DNA from 2 places in the Mangrovibacter phragmitis genome. Region 1 is predicted to be linked to the other one. Evidence: predicted binding sites of a transcription regulator. Region 1 holds the regulator's gene; the other holds the start of a gene.
The links. The regulator PurR, encoded in region 1, represses purine synthesis genes. The targets are predictions, from matches to a motif close to CANGCAAACGTTTGCNTG.
Positions count from the first base shown of each region.

Region 1 (7,849 bases):
GGTCGACACCATTGTCCGTCCGGCAAGAACCCGTCAGTTGGTGCAGGATTTTTATCATCAATTCCAGGATGTGGAGTTGCATGTACGGCCGGAAGTGTTCAATGGTGTGTGGGATGCGCTGGCAGATGGGCGGGTCGAACTGGCGATTGGCGCGACACAGGCTGTGCCTGTCGGTGGGCGGTACGGCTTTCGTGATATGGGGAGCATGGCATGGCGTTGTGTGGTCGCTGCATCGCACCCGCTTGCGCAGATGACAGGTTTTATTGGCGATGACGTACTTCGCCAGTGGCCATCTCTGGTTCTGGAAGATACCTCGCGTGAACTGCCTAAAAGGATAACCTGGCAACTCAGTAATCAGCGTCGGATAGTGGTACCCGACTGGCAGTGTGGTTTTGCCTGCCTGAGTGAGGGCATCGGTATCGGCATGGTGCCGGCGCACATGGCACAGCCATTTATTGAACGCGGTGAATGGGTGAGTCTGCGGCTTGAAAATCCTTACCCCGATTCTGCCTGTTGCCTGACATGGCGGCAAAGTGATGCCTCGCCAGCTTTACAGTGGGTGCTGGATTATCTGGGAGATAGCGGCACTCTGAACAGTGAGTGGTTGCGGGAGCCGGGTCAACTCCCGCAGGATGATTAACGGCGATAATCCATGAACGGGCCATCAGCAACAGAACGACGTTCAATAAGGCGGGGATGAACCTCAATAGTCTGGGACTCTTCGCGCTTATTGATAATTCTGTCGAGCAGCATATTAAAAGCCGTCTCGCCGAGAGAATCTTTGGGCTGGTGAACCGTGGTCAGTGCCGGGGTAAAGTAACGCGCGTTGCGCACGTTATCGTAACCAATAATCGAGATATCCTGCGGCACACGCAGCCCCATTTCATCGGCAGCACAGATAGCCCCCATCGCCATTATATCTCCGCCACAAAACACAGCTGTTGGGCGTTGCGGACAGGTAAGGATTTGCTGCATAGCGTTGTAGCCAGACTCGGGTTCGAAATCGCCGTGAACAACCCATGACTCAGGGACATTGATACCGGCTTCGCTCATTGCTTTCATGAAGCCGGAAAGCCGTCCTGAGCCGGTGTTGCGTTCCAGTTGACCTGATATCACGCCAATTTCCCGGTGTCCACGCTCAATTAAATACCGGCCAGCCATGTAACCGCCTTCGAAGGCGTTATCAATGACAGAGTCGGTAAAATCTGCCCGTGCTTCACCCCAGTCCATAACCACCATCGGAATATGGCGGTACTCTTCCAGCATAGACAGCAGTTCCTGGGGATATTCTGAACACATAACCAGCAGGCCATCAACGCGCTTTTGCGCCATCATTGACAGGTAGGCTCGCTGCTTTTCAAAATTATTGTGCGCATTGCCGAGAATCAGTGTGTAGCCTTTGGCAAAACAGCTGTTCTCAACCGCTTCAATAATTTCAGCAAAATAGGGGGCCTCACTGCTCGTGGAAAGCAGACCAATAGATTTTGTGTGGTTCACTTTCAGGCTGCGTGCTACCGCGCTGGGTGAATAGTGCAGTTCTTTAATTGCTGCCCACACCGCATTACGGGTGTCTTCCGCAACAAAACGCGTTTTGTTAATAACGTGTGATACGGTTGTAGTGGAAACGTTTGCGCGTTTCGCGACGTCTTTTATAGTTGCCATTTGATGTCACTCCAGACCATACCCTAAACTCCTGAAATATAATTGGTTAAACGTTTGCCTGGGCTTATCCCTGTAAGCAACGAATTGGGTTGCCAGCATGCCGGGATTGCGACATAAAACGAAAAGGAGGGGATAGTGGCCGGTACGTAATAAGTCAGCGTGCGATTTTGTCTTATATTGAGTAAAAGTGGAAGTGCTAAAGCACATATCAAACTAAATCTTTAAGGATTTTACGGCCAAACTGTGTAAAAATGATCTACACCCACTTTTTACAGGGAATAAGGAATTAATCATGCCAACTGAATTGAGATATTCACTGACTACGACTGTTATTACCTTAGGTCTGATTGTTGCAACGGCGCTGATTGCCATCCTGCATTAAGGCCTGTACTGTTTTTACACAGTTATCGTTGCCCAGGCGGTGGCGTTGTTAGTTTTGTGCCTTACTGACAACTAATACACTATCGCCTGGCTGTTGCGTTTTTCTCCCTTTCTGCCCCGATACTACCTGCAGCACTGATTCTTTACCGTTTAGCAAAACTCTATTATCACTATTGCCACTTTTCAAAACGAAGTGTGACTGACATCATGTTTTCATCTTTTTTGTCTGTGCCTGCGTTGCTTTGCGCTGGCTAAAAATTGAGGTAGTGATGAAAGTCAATTTTCCATTACTCGCTCTCGCAGTAGGCGCTTTTGGGATTGGTACCACTGAGTTTTCACCTATGGGGCTGTTACCTGTTATTGCCGAAGGTGTGCATGTTTCGATTCCCGCAGCCGGGATGCTGATTAGCGCCTATGCCGTTGGGGTAATGATTGGCGCCCCTTTGATGACACTGTTGTTGTCGCGTTATTCACGGCGAAATGCCCTGGTTTTTCTGATGAGTATTTTTACTTTGGGTAATGTGCTCTCTGCTGTGGCTCCGGATTATGGCATGTTGATGTTTGCCCGTGTGATAACCAGCCTGAACCATGGGGCATTTTTTGGCCTGGGGGCTGTGGTGGCTGCCAGTGTTGTCCCCGCGAATAAACAGGCCAGTGCTGTCGCAACGATGTTTATGGGGCTGACGATTGCCAATATCGGTGGGGTGCCGGCGGCAACCTGGCTTGGACAGTATATTGGCTGGCGTATGGCTTTCCTGGGGATTGGTGCGCTGGGGCTGGTAGCCATGTTCAGTTTGTTTATGACAATTCCGGCTGGCATTCAGGGCCACAAGCCTGATGTGGCGAAGGAACTGAAGGTTCTTGTCCGACCTCAGGTACTGGCAGCACTGCTCACAACTGTCCTGGGTGCTGGCGCGATGTTCACGCTGTACACCTACATTGCTCCCGTACTTGAAACTATTACAGGCGCAACACCCGGGTTTGTCACGGCCATGCTGGTGCTTGTCGGTGTTGGCTTTTCTATTGGGAATTATTGGAGTGGGCGGTTAGCGGATAAATCAGTGACAGGCACGCTGATTGGTTTCCTGGTGCTACTGATTACCAGTATGGCACTGGTGCCCTGGGTGGGTAAAAGCTATGCCGGTGCCGCGTTGATGATGATTGTTTGGGGGGCTGCAACATTTGGTGTGGTTCCGCCTTTGCAGATGCGAGTTATGCGTGTTGCCAGTGAAGCTCCGGGCCTTGCTTCATCTGTTAATATCGGCGCTTTTAATCTGGGGAATGCGCTGGGAGCTGCAGCTGGTGGGGGGGTAATAACTGCAGGCCTGGGTTACAGTACGGTACCCGTTATGGGCGCAGTAGTTGCTGCGACAGGGTTGTTACTGGTATTGATTAACCGCCAGGTGGATAACCGTGTTTGTGACACAGTTGACTAAGTTCACACTTTTTCGGTCAAAAAAAAAGCGAAGCACGAGCTTCGCTTTTTTATCGTTACCGCGATTATGCAGCGAGATTTTTCGCAACAAATTCCCAGTTTACCAGAGCCCAGAAGTGCTCCAGGTAGTTAGGGCGAGAATTACGGTAGTCAATGTAATAGGCGTGTTCCCACACATCAACAGTCAGTAACGGTGTCGCACCTGCAGTCAGCGGTGTACCGGCGTTAGAGGTGGAAACGATAGCCAGGCTACCATCTGCCTGTTTAACCAGCCAGGTCCAGCCAGAACCAAAGTTCTTAGCTGCGGCATCGTTAAATTTTGCTTTAAAATCAGCAAAGCTACCGAAAGCAGCATTGATGGCATCAGCAATTGCACCAGTCGGTTCGCCACCTGCGTTAGGTGCCAGACAGTTCCAGTAGAAAGTGTGGTTCCAGACCTGAGCTGCATTATTGAACACACCACCTTCAGAAGAGCAGATGATCTCTTCAAGGGACTTGCCTTCGAAAGGGGTACCTTTAACCAGGTTGTTCAGGTTGGTCACGTAAGTTTGATGATGTTTACCGTAGTGGTATTCCAGTGTTTCCACAGAAATGTGCGGTTCAAGCGCATCTTTTGCATACGGTAATGCAGGTAATTCAAATGACATTGCTTCACTCCTTGTTATTGTGTACTTAACAAAAATAACACACTTTATAAGGCTTTATGTTACCAATATAAAACTAGAATAAAAAGAATGCCTTGCCTGCTCCAAAAAAGCAGGCAAGATTTTATCGCAGGGTTTTTGGCGTCATTACCCGGCGCGCACCTACATAATGGCGCTGCCAGTAATCTTCACTCAGGGAGGTTATCTGGATGTCCTGCCCACTACGCGGAGACTGAATAAATTTTCCACCCCCAATGTACACGCCTACGTGGTCTGCACTACCCCGGCCTTCAGTACGAAAGAACACTAAATCGCCACTTTGTAGTTCCCCTCGCTCAACAGGGGCTGCGTCTCTCAGGTGATACATTTCATTGGCGGTACGCGGAATATGGAATTTAACTAAATCTTTGTAGGCATAGTAGACCAAACCGCTGCAGTCAAACCCAGTACGTGGGGAACTGCCTCCCCAATGATAGGGTTTGCCAATCTGATTCATTAGGGTAGATATAGCTGCAGTTTTGGCCCGTAACACTTTCTTATGTGCTGCGGTTGTTAGCGGACGTGTTGTTTTTACCTTCACACAATGTTTTTTATGGCCTTTGCGTGCCCGTGAGCACTGCTCTGTCCACACCGTTTCCATTTGAACTTCATTGCGCACCAGGCGAGAAGACCTGCCCTGACGAACCGTGGCCCGGGTATGATTTTTAGCTGTATGTGTGGTGTGCCTGGTGGTTTTTATTACTGGCTTTTTGGCAGAAGCCGAAACACTGTGGGTTTTACGATTAGTGGATTTGGTGCTGTGGGTACTGGTTTTTTTGCTGCTGTGTTTGGGAATAACATTGCTGTGGTGCGCCTTCTGCAAAGCCGAATGGCGGGTATGTTCCGACGCCTGAGTTGAAGGCGTCCATGGCAAGGTTATTAGCAGTGCACAGAACGAAATAGAGAGTTTGCTTATCCGCGCCACTCGTCTGAGTCCCCTGAAAATGCAGGCTGCATGCCTGCCATAAAATGATTAAACCAAAGGATTCTAATATAGATAAGACGATAATGTTAATAATCTTTTTATATTGCCTTGCGCTTTTGTGTTCATGCGCGAAAAAAATAACCAAAATGACGTTTATCTGACCAGTGTTTGACCTGGCGCAGGGTATTCTCTGTTTGAGAAAACTGTTATCCTTAAAGCATGTTTAACGGTTTCGGTATTGTCGGCCAGGTAAGACAGCGCAGACCATGATTTTGTGGCCTGTTTACTGTGACCAGCAATGCCTTCCTGCCGCTTTGAGGAAGTAAGATAATGAGCTCTACAATTGAAAAAATTCAGCGCCAGATAGCTGAAAACCCAATCCTGCTTTATATGAAAGGCTCCCCTAAATTACCAAGTTGCGGCTTTTCCGCACAAGCGGTGCAGGCGTTATCCGCTTGTGGTGAGCGCTTCGCTTATGTTGATATTTTGCAAAACCCGGATATCCGCGCCGAGTTGCCGAAATACGCTAACTGGCCGACATTCCCTCAATTGTGGGTAGAAGGTGAACTGGTTGGCGGTTGCGATATCGTGATTGAAATGTACCAGCGTGGTGAGTTGCAGTCGCTGATTAAAGAAACAGCAGAGCGCCACCGCGAAGACAGCCAGAGCGAGTAATTAATTACCCGCAAATAAAAAGGCGACGCAGTGTCGCCTTTTTAATGCCCGTAGTCTGAGAAATGTCGCCAGAGTCTGGAGAACGTTACACCTGCCCGCTCTCTGCTGTATCTTGCGGCAGTACCACAGGCCAGCCACCGAGGCGTTTCCAGCGATTCACGATTTCACAAAACAGTAGGGCTGTTTGTTCAGTATCATACAAGGCGGAGTGCGCCTGAGCGTTATCAAATGCGATGCCTGCAGTCTGACAGGCTTTAGCAAGCACAGTCTGGCCTAACGCCAGGCCGCTGAGTGCAGCGGTATCAAATGTACCAAATGGGTGAAACGGGTTGCGTTTAAGTGAGCTACGTTCTGCCGCCGCCATTAAAAAACTGTGATCAAAATTAGCATTGTGCGCCACGATGATAGCCCGCGAGCACCCCTGTTCCTTGATTCCCTTACGTACCATTTTAAAAATAGCGTGCAGCGCCTCATACTCTGTAACCGCACCGCGCAATGGGTTGTGAGGGTCGATACCTGTGAAAGCCAGTGCTTCCGGGTTAAGAATGGCACCCTCGAACGGCTCGACATGGAAATGCAGAGTCTGGTCAGTTGAAAGCCAGCCTTCTTCATCCATTTTTAACGTGACAGCGGCAATTTCCAGCAGTGCGTCCGTCTGGGCGTTAAAGCCAGCCGTTTCAACATCAATCACAACAGGATAAAAACCACGAAAGCGGTCATTCAGACCGTTTAGTTGAACATTTTCCGACATCAGCGTCTCATTATTGCGGTAAAAGCTGCGCGCATTATGGCAAATTTCAGGAGGGGATGCAGCAGGCGGGCATAAAAAGCCCGCCAGAGTCTGATGACAAACCTCATGTCCGCACAGAAAGAAAGGATGTCACCTAATAAAAAACCAGGAAAATCAATTCATTGATTTTCGGCTGCTAACTAAAAAGAAGGGAAAACCACGTTTTTCCCTTCTTTTTCATCAATCTAAGGCGGGCATAAAAGCCCGCCAGAGAGTGATTACGCGTTGCCCAGGCCTTTGCCTGCATCTTTGGCTTCAATCAGCTCGATTTTATAACCATCCGGATCTTCAACAAATGCGATAACAGTTGTACCGCCTTTTACCGGACCTGCTTCACGGGTGACTTTCCCGCCGTTCTGGCGAATACGCTCACATGCCTGCGCGGCATCATCTACGCTAATGGCGATATGACCAAAAGCGGTACCCATTTCATAACTGTCAACGCCCCAGTTCCAGGTCAGTTCAATAACCGCTTCATCGCTTTCCTGACCATAGCCAACAAATGCCAGGGAGTATTTATATTCCGGATTTTCACTGGTACGCAGGAGCTTCATACCCAGAACTTCAGTATAAAACGCAATAGAGCGCTGGAGATCCCCGACGCGGAGCATAGTGTGGAGTAAGCGCATAATTTTCCTCTTCCGTTAGTGTTTCATCAGTTGGTACACAGGGGAATCAAGTATAGCGGCGAACCTGCGCCGCTATCAATGCAATGAGTCAGAGCGTGGGGTAATCGGTGTAACCCTGAGCATCGCCACCGTAAAAAGTTTCCGGGCGCGGGGGATTGAGCGGGGCGTTATGCTGGAGGCGAGCAACCAGATCAGGGTTGGAGATATAACTACGCCCAAAGGCGACGGCATCAATTAAACCGCGCTCGATAAGCGCCTGCGCTTTCTCAGGTGTGTAAGCACCGGCGCCAATGATAACCCCGCTAAAGCGGTCACGCACTGCCTGACGGAAGGCATCGCTATAGGGTTTGCCGCCTGCCCAGTCGGGTTCGGAAATATGCAGGTAAGCCAGCCCACGTTTATTCAACTCTTCAATAAAATAAAGTGCTGCTTCTTCCTGGTCTTCACCATTATCCAGACCATTAAAAGGCCCCAGAGGCGAGATGCGGATACCAATACGGTCGGCTGACCATGCTTCGCAGGCTGCATCAACCACTTCAAGGGCCAGCCGGGTGCGGTTTTCAATACTGCCTCCATACTGGTCAGTACGCTGGTTAGAAGCCGGAGACAGAAACTGGTGCAGCAAATAGCCATGGGCACTGTGCAATTCAATCAGGTCGAAACCGGCTG
Region 1 is NZ_CP134782.1:1,126,877-1,134,725, forward strand. Features, by position in the region: gene punR (DNA-binding transcriptional activator PunR) at 1-640, shown strand, start outside; gene purR (HTH-type transcriptional repressor PurR) at 637-1,662, opposite strand; gene MPHASIOC01_RS05415 (YnhF family membrane protein) at 1,955-2,044, shown strand; gene MPHASIOC01_RS05420 (MFS transporter) at 2,313-3,479, shown strand; gene sodB (superoxide dismutase [Fe]) at 3,544-4,125, opposite strand; gene MPHASIOC01_RS05430 (C40 family peptidase) at 4,247-5,086, opposite strand; gene MPHASIOC01_RS05435 (Grx4 family monothiol glutaredoxin) at 5,417-5,761, shown strand; gene rnt (ribonuclease T) at 5,847-6,512, opposite strand; gene gloA (lactoylglutathione lyase) at 6,770-7,180, opposite strand; gene MPHASIOC01_RS05450 (alkene reductase) at 7,269-7,849, opposite strand, start outside.

Region 2 (7,849 bases), 1.8 Mb from region 1:
AGGAAGCAGATATACGACACGACCCCTACTATCACCATTTCTACCACTTTACCGCGAATATAATTGGTGATTTGTTGGTTCATTTCTATCCACACCTGGCCTGCCAGACCACGATTTTTGGGTAGCACACGGCGTACCGCGTTAATCATCTGGTCTTTATCTTTCAACAGGAAAAAGACCATCAACGGCACCAACACCAGATAAATGGATAATGTGAGTAACCCCACTAATGAAGCCAGCGAAAATTTCACGACAGAATCGCCCACCGTTATCATCCGGGCACGTAAGTTTTCCGCCATCGCATCAATAATACCGGCATCCATTAATGCCGGATAACGCTTGGGCAGTGTCGCCGCATAGTCCGACAACTTATTGAGCATACCTGGCATGTCGCGAATCAGGTTTATACCTTGCTGCCACGCCACCGGGCCGACAAAAAAGACCATCAACAGCAGAATACCGGCAAAGAGAATCAGCACCACCGAGGTTGCCAAACGGCGTGAACACCCCATGCGTTCAAGGCGTGTTGTGGGCCATTCCAGTAAGTAGGCGAGCACAATGGCAACCAGTAGCGGTGCCAGCAAACTATGGAAAAAGAATAAGATCCCAAAACCACAAACCAGAATTACCAACAATGCAATCGCTTCCGGGTCACTGAACCGGCGACGATACCACTGCATTAACATTTCGAGCATAGCTTTCTTCCCTGTTCTCATTAGCAAGGCATCTGACGAATTGTATCTAAATGTCTCAAAAAAGACTTCGTTTTTTGTTTCTTTGCGCCACGCGATATTCTTTATATATCGATACAGTAGTGTTATGTAATTGCTCTTGTTACCCTGGACGACTGTGCCATACTGCTGGCGCTATCTGTAAAGTGGCATAGCCAGAGTAGAAGACCTGATTACACCATAACAACAGGAAGAAAGTTATGTTCAGTGTGTTAAAAAAATCATTGGTTGCATCGCTGATGCTGAGCACGCTTGCCGGGCAGGTCGCTCCGGCATTTGCCAGTGGTACCGATGATTTACCAGATATGGGCACCTCAGCGGGCAGCACATTATCAATCGGCCAGGAAATGGAGATGGGGGATTACTATGTCCGCCAGTTGCGAGGCAGTGCGCCGCTTATCAATGATCCACTATTAAGCCAGTACATTAACAAGTTGGGTATGCGCCTGGTTTCACATGCCAACTCAGTAAGAACACCGTTCCACTTCTACTTAATTAACAGCGATGAACTCAACGCTTTCGCATTTTTCGGCGGCAACGTTGTTCTGCATTCTGCCTTATTTCGTTTTACAGATAACGAAAGCCAGTTAGCCTCAGTTATGGCGCATGAAATTTCTCACGTCACACAGCGCCACCTGGCCCGTGCCATGGAAGACCAGAAACGCAATGCTCCTCTCACCTGGGTGGGTGCGTTGGGTTCTATTCTGCTGGCAATGGCGAACCCTCAGGCCGGGATGGCAGCACTGACCGGAACCCTGGCGGGCGCGCAACAAGGTATTATCAGCTTCACACAACAAAATGAACAGGAAGCTGACCGTATCGGTATTCAGGTGCTGCAACGCGCAGGCTTTGATCCTCAGGCAATGCCCGCTTTTATGGAAAAATTGCTCGACCAGTCGCGTTATGCATCGCGCCCACCAGAAATTTTACTGACTCACCCATTGCCCGAAAGCCGCCTGGCTGATGCGCGTAACCGGGCTAACCAAATGCCCCATGTCGTGGTGCACTCGTCTGAAGATTTCTACATGGCGAAAGCCCGCGTGCTGGGCATGTATAATTCGGGGCAAAACCAACTGACCAGTGACCTGTTGGATAGCTGGTCAAAAGGGAATATTCGCCAGCAACATGCTGCTCAGTATGGCCGGGCAATTCTGGCACTGGAAGCTAACAAATATGCTGATGCCAATAAACTTCTGCAACCACTACTGTCTGCTCAACCAAACGATCCCTGGTATCTCGATCTCGCGACCGATATAGATCTTGGACTGAAAAAAAACGCCGAAGCCATAGCCAGGTTACAAAAAGCACCCGATTTACGTAACGACCCGGTACTTCAGCTCAACCTGGCTAACGCGCTGATTCAGTCCGGCCAGAATGAGCAGGCAGCACAAATGTTAAACCGCTACACCTTCAGCAACCCCAACGACACCAATGGCTGGGATTTGCTGGCCCAGGCAGAAGCAGCCCTTGGGCATCGTGACCAGGAACTGGCTGCACGGGCGGAAAACCTGGCGCTCACCGGTAAAATAGACCAGGCCATCACAACGCTCAGTTCAGCAAGTTCACAAGTAAAACTGGGTAGCCTGCAACAACAACGCTATGACGCACGCATTGACCAGTTGCGCCAGTTACAGCAGCGTTTTCGGACATATGAAAAGAGGTAACACAGCACAATGAAACCGGCAGTCACTATTTATCACAACCCGCGTTGCTCCAAAAGCCGTGAAACTCTGGCATTGCTGAAAGAAAAACAGGTTGAACCAGAAGTGGTGCTTTATCTGGATACGCCACCTTCTGCCAGCACAATAAAAGAGCTGCTAAGCCAGTTAGGTATGAGCAGTGCCCGTCAGTTAATGCGCACGAAAGAAACGCTGTATAAAGAACTGAGTCTTGCAGATGAAACCAGTGAAGATGCGCTGATTGACGCAATGACCAAACACCCGAAGTTAATTGAGCGTCCAATTGTAATCAGCAACGGGAAAGCCCGGCTGGGCAGGCCGCCTGAACAAGTACTGGATATTATTTAACAGAGATTAACGCAGCGCCTGGCGCTGCGTTTTCATACAGGCATAGCTGTTCAGCGTACTACAGATTGAGAATTTCTTTAACGAAAGGGATTGTCAGTTTTCGCTGTGCAGTAATCGAGGCTTTATCCAAATGATCCAGCGTCTGGAACAGGGTTCGCATTTCCCGGTCAAGGCGTTTAAGCAGAAAACGGCCTACGTCTTCGGGTAATTCAAAACCACGCAACCGGGCCCGCAATTGCAAAGCCTGCAGTTTATCTTCATCAGAAAGTGGCTGAAGCTTGTAGATTTGCCCCCAGTCCAGGCGCGAGGCAAGGTCAGCCAGTTGCAGGTTAAGCTGGCGTGGAGGGCGGTCGCCCGTAATAAATAAGCGCGTTTTACCTGATTCCAGAATGCGGTTATACAGGTTAAAAATCGCCATTTCCCACAATGCATCACCAGCTATACACTCAATATTATCAATGCAGACCAGCGATAGTTGCTCCATGCCATCCAGTACTTCCGGTACAAACCAGGTGCGTTTATCCAGCGGGACATACCCAACCGCTTCACCTCGCTGAGAAAGCTCCGCACATGCAGCGTGCAGCAAGTGGCTGCGCCCACCACCTTCTCGTGACCAAAAATAGATATACCCGCTATGTTCCTGCCGCAGAACATTTTGTACTGCTGCTAACAAAGAAGGGTTATCGCCCGGCCAGAAACTCGCGAAAGTTTCATCGTCAGGCAGATAAAGAGGCAAAGAGAGCTGTGCCGGCGTGTTCAGAAGGACCTCAGTTTGGGCTTACCAAAAAACAGACGCAGTGTAACACAGAATCACATGGCGAATGAACCGGGCAGATCCGGGCTGCCCGTTATCTTATCAGGACTTCGCCGGGGCGTTATCATCACCACTTTCGTCTTCGATAACGTCTTCCGGGCGGAATACAGAAATTACTTTGAAAATCAGACTCAGGCAGACACCAACAATCGTTGCCAGCGCCATCCCTTTTAACTCTGCCGCACCGATATGCACTTTCGCGCCACTCACCCCGATAATCAAAATTACCGCTGTCAGGATAAGGTTTTGCGCTTTACTGTAATCCACTTTAGATTCAATCAGCACCCGGATACCGGATGCACCGATTACGCCGTACAACAGCAGTGAAACGCCCCCCATTACAGGAACAGGTATAATTTGAATCGCTGCGGCCAGTTTACCCACGCAGGACAGCAGAATCGCAAACACTGCTGCACCGCCAATAACCCAGGTGCTGTAAACACGGGTAATAGCCATCACACCAATGTTTTCCCCATAAGTGGTGTTAGGCGTGGAGCCAAAGAACCCGGAAAGTATTGTGGATAGCCCATTCGCCAGCATAGAACGGTGCAGGCCCGGATCACGAATCAAATCTTTTTTAACGATATTCGCAGTCACGACCAGGTGCCCGACATGCTCCGCAATAACCACCAGCGCCGCAGGTAAAATAGTGAAAATCGCAAACCATTCAAAACGCGGAGTATAAAAAGTTGGTAAGGCAAACCAGTGAGCCTCACGAATGGCTGTGGTATCCACCACGCCCATGGCAAATGAAAGTGCGTACCCGGCCAGAACCCCAATCAGAATGGGGATAATGGCAAGAAAACCCCGAAACAGCACTGACCCGAGGATAGTTATAGCTAAAGTCGAGACAGAAATAATCACGGTGGTGCTGTCTGCAGGCTTACCATCTGCCGGTAATAACCCGGCCATATTTGCCGCCACACCGGCAAGCTCCAGCCCGATAACGGCAACAATTGCCCCCATCGCCGCGGGTGGGAACATCACATCCAGCCACCCTGTTCCGGCTTGTTTCACAATCAGCGCGACAATACAAAACAACACGCCGCACATAATGAAACCACCCAGAGCCACTTCATAACCTAAAGGCAACAGCAACAGCACCGGTGAAATAAACGCAAAGCTTGACCCAAGGTATGCCGGAATTTTGCCCTTACAGATAAATAAATAGAGCAATGTCCCCACGCCATTGAACAGCAAAACGGTTGCCGGATTAATATGAAACAGAATAGGCACCAGCACGGTTGCGCCAAACATGGCAAACAAGTGCTGTAAACTAAGGGGGATGGTCTGCAACAACGGTGGTCTTTCGCTCACCCCGATAGCACGGCGCGTCATAGTGTGTTCCTCAGTGAAGTTATGTTGTGTAATAGCGTGGTGATTTCACCAAAAAAAAGCCGACTCATTAGTCGGCTTATTGAATAATTATTTCGTTCCAAAAATCTTATCGCCCGCGTCGCCAAGACCGGGAATAATGTAACCGTGCTCGTTGAGCCCCTGGTCAATAGATGCGGTGTAAAGCTCAACATCCGGATGGGCTTTCTCCAGTGCCGCAAGGCCTTCTGGCGCAGCAACCAGCACCAGCACTTTAATACTGTGGCAGCCTGCTTTCTTCAACAGGTCTATAGTGGCAATCATCGAACCACCCGTTGCAAGCATCGGGTCAACCACCAGCGCCATACGTTCGTCAATGTTAGACACCAGCTTCTGGAAATAAGGAACCGGCTCCAGTGTTTCTTCATTACGGTAGATACCGACAACACTGATTCGGGCACTGGGCACATGCTCAAGCACGCCTTCCATCATGCCAAGGCCTGCACGCAAAATGGGTACAACGGTGATTTTCTTTCCTTTGATTTGCTCAACAGCCACCGGGCCATTCCAGCCTTCAATGGTAACTTTCTCTGTCTCTAAATCGGCTGTTGCTTCGTAAGTCAGCAAACTACCCACCTCAGAGGCCAACTCCCGAAAGCGCTTGGTGCTAATATCATGCTCACGCATCAGACCCAGCTTATGTTTGACGAGTGGGTGTTTCACTTCCACAATCTTCATACTCTTTCTCCCCCAGACAGGTAGCAGCCACAAAAAAAATCGCCGGATTATACCGCTTTTTGTGAACGGTTCCACCTTTCACTCCCGGTTAAGGCTTGATCGGGATCAACTGCGGTGGAATTGGTCAGTAGCAAAGATTTCTGCGTTCAGGTTTCAGAATAGGCTCGCAAACGTTTGCCTGCACTGTTAGAATTGCCGCGATTTTTAGCGCACTACCCGGAACACGCCACATTTGTACGCGCAAGCTTGCCTGAATGCTGGCCTGGGTAGCGCACCAACCGCAACCGCGTGGGGACTTAGCAGTGACCGACAAAACCTCTCTCAGCTATAAAGATGCCGGTGTTGATATTGACGCAGGTAACGCTCTGGTCGACCGAATCAAAGGTGTCGTAAAAAAAACCCGCCGTCCTGAAGTTATGGGTGGTTTGGGCGGATTCGGCGCACTGTGCGCTTTGCCACAGAAATATCGTGAGCCTGTACTGGTTTCCGGGACTGATGGTGTTGGCACCAAACTGCGTCTGGCGATGGATCTTAAACGCCACGATGCCATTGGTATCGATTTGGTTGCTATGTGTGTGAATGACCTGGTGGTGCAAGGTGCTGAACCGCTATTTTTCCTTGATTACTACGCTACAGGTAAGCTGGATGTGGATACAGCCTCTTCTGTTATCACAGGTATCGCTGAAGGTTGTCTGCAATCGGGTTGTGCACTGGTTGGTGGCGAAACGGCAGAAATGCCAGGTATGTACCACGGTGAAGATTATGATGTCGCTGGTTTCTGTGTTGGTGTGGTAGAAAAATCAGAAATCATTGATGGCAGTAAAGTGGCTGACGGTGATGTACTGATAGCGTTGGGTTCAAGCGGCCCGCACTCCAATGGCTACTCACTGGTACGCAAAATTGTTGAAGTGAGTGGTTGCGACCCGTTAACCACTCAACTGGAAGGCAAACCTCTGGCCGACCATTTACTGGAACCTACGCGCATCTACGTTAAACAGGTACTGGAATTAATCAGCAAAGTTGATGTGCATGCGATTGCCCACTTAACGGGTGGCGGGTTCTGGGAAAATATCCCACGCGTGCTACCGGACAACACTCAGGCGGTTATCAATGAAGCCTCCTGGCAGTGGCCTGCTGTTTTCGGCTGGCTACAACAGGCAGGCAATGTCAGCCGTCATGAAATGTATCGCACCTTTAACTGTGGTGTGGGAATGGTGATTGCCGTTGCTGCCTCAGATGCCGCAAAATCCCTGGAGCTGCTACGCAACCTTGGCGAAAATGCCTGGGAGATTGGCACGATTAAAGCATCCAGTGATGAACAGCGTGTGGTTATTGCATAATGAAAAAGATTGTGGTGCTGATTTCAGGTAATGGCAGCAACTTGCAGGCCATTATTGATGCCTGTGACCAGAAAAAAATCAATGGCACCCTTTCTGCTGTTTTCAGTAATAAAGCCAGTGCGTATGGGCTAACCCGTGCCAGCGAGGCAGGTATTCCGGCCTTTTCTCTCGACCCAAAGTCGTTTGAAAGCAGGGAAGCTTTTGATAACGCGTTGATGGAGCAGATTGATGCTTACCAGCCTGATGTCGTTGTGCTGGCTGGGTACATGCGTATTTTAAGCCCGGCCTTTGTCAGCCACTACCTGGGCAAAATGATCAACATCCATCCGTCATTACTGCCTAAGTACCCGGGGCTGCACACGCACCGCCAGGTACTGGAGAATGGAGATAAAGAACACGGAACTTCCGTGCATTTTGTCACTGAGCAGCTTGATGGTGGGCCGGTCATTTTGCAGGCGAAAGTACCTGTTTTCGATGGTGATGATGAGGAGATTATCACCGCACGGGTTCAGGTTCAGGAACATGCCATTTACCCACTGGTCATTAACTGGTTTCTTTCAGAACGTCTGGTGATGCACAGTAACCATGCCTGGCTCGACGGTCAGCGCCTGCCTGCTCATGGCTACGCAGGTGACGAATAATTAAATTACTGGCAGAGGTGCAGCTTTTGCCCTCTGCTTAATTTGCGAAAGCACGCCAGTTACTCTCTTTCTTCTTATCGTCACCCACTCTGCCGGTTCTTTTTTGCGCTTTTATTAGTCAATCAAATCGCTCGCTTTCTTGTCATACTGTTATGACATTATTGGACATTCCCGGACAAAGCTCGCCATAATAGTTGTTGCAGGATGGTCTGGCGTGTCCTCTGTTTTATTTACCGGAGTTGAA
Region 2 is NZ_CP134782.1:2,892,470-2,900,318, forward strand. Features, by position in the region: gene MPHASIOC01_RS13950 (AI-2E family transporter) at 1-695, opposite strand, end outside; gene bepA (beta-barrel assembly-enhancing protease) at 932-2,395, shown strand; gene arsC (arsenate reductase (glutaredoxin)) at 2,405-2,758, shown strand; gene MPHASIOC01_RS13965 (DnaA inactivator Hda) at 2,817-3,518, opposite strand; gene uraA (uracil permease) at 3,615-4,910, opposite strand; gene upp (uracil phosphoribosyltransferase) at 4,998-5,624, opposite strand; gene purM (phosphoribosylformylglycinamidine cyclo-ligase) at 5,927-6,964, shown strand; gene purN (phosphoribosylglycinamide formyltransferase) at 6,964-7,605, shown strand.
Region 2: the regulator PurR is predicted to act here: its motif matches at 5,788-5,805, upstream of purM (phosphoribosylformylglycinamidine cyclo-ligase).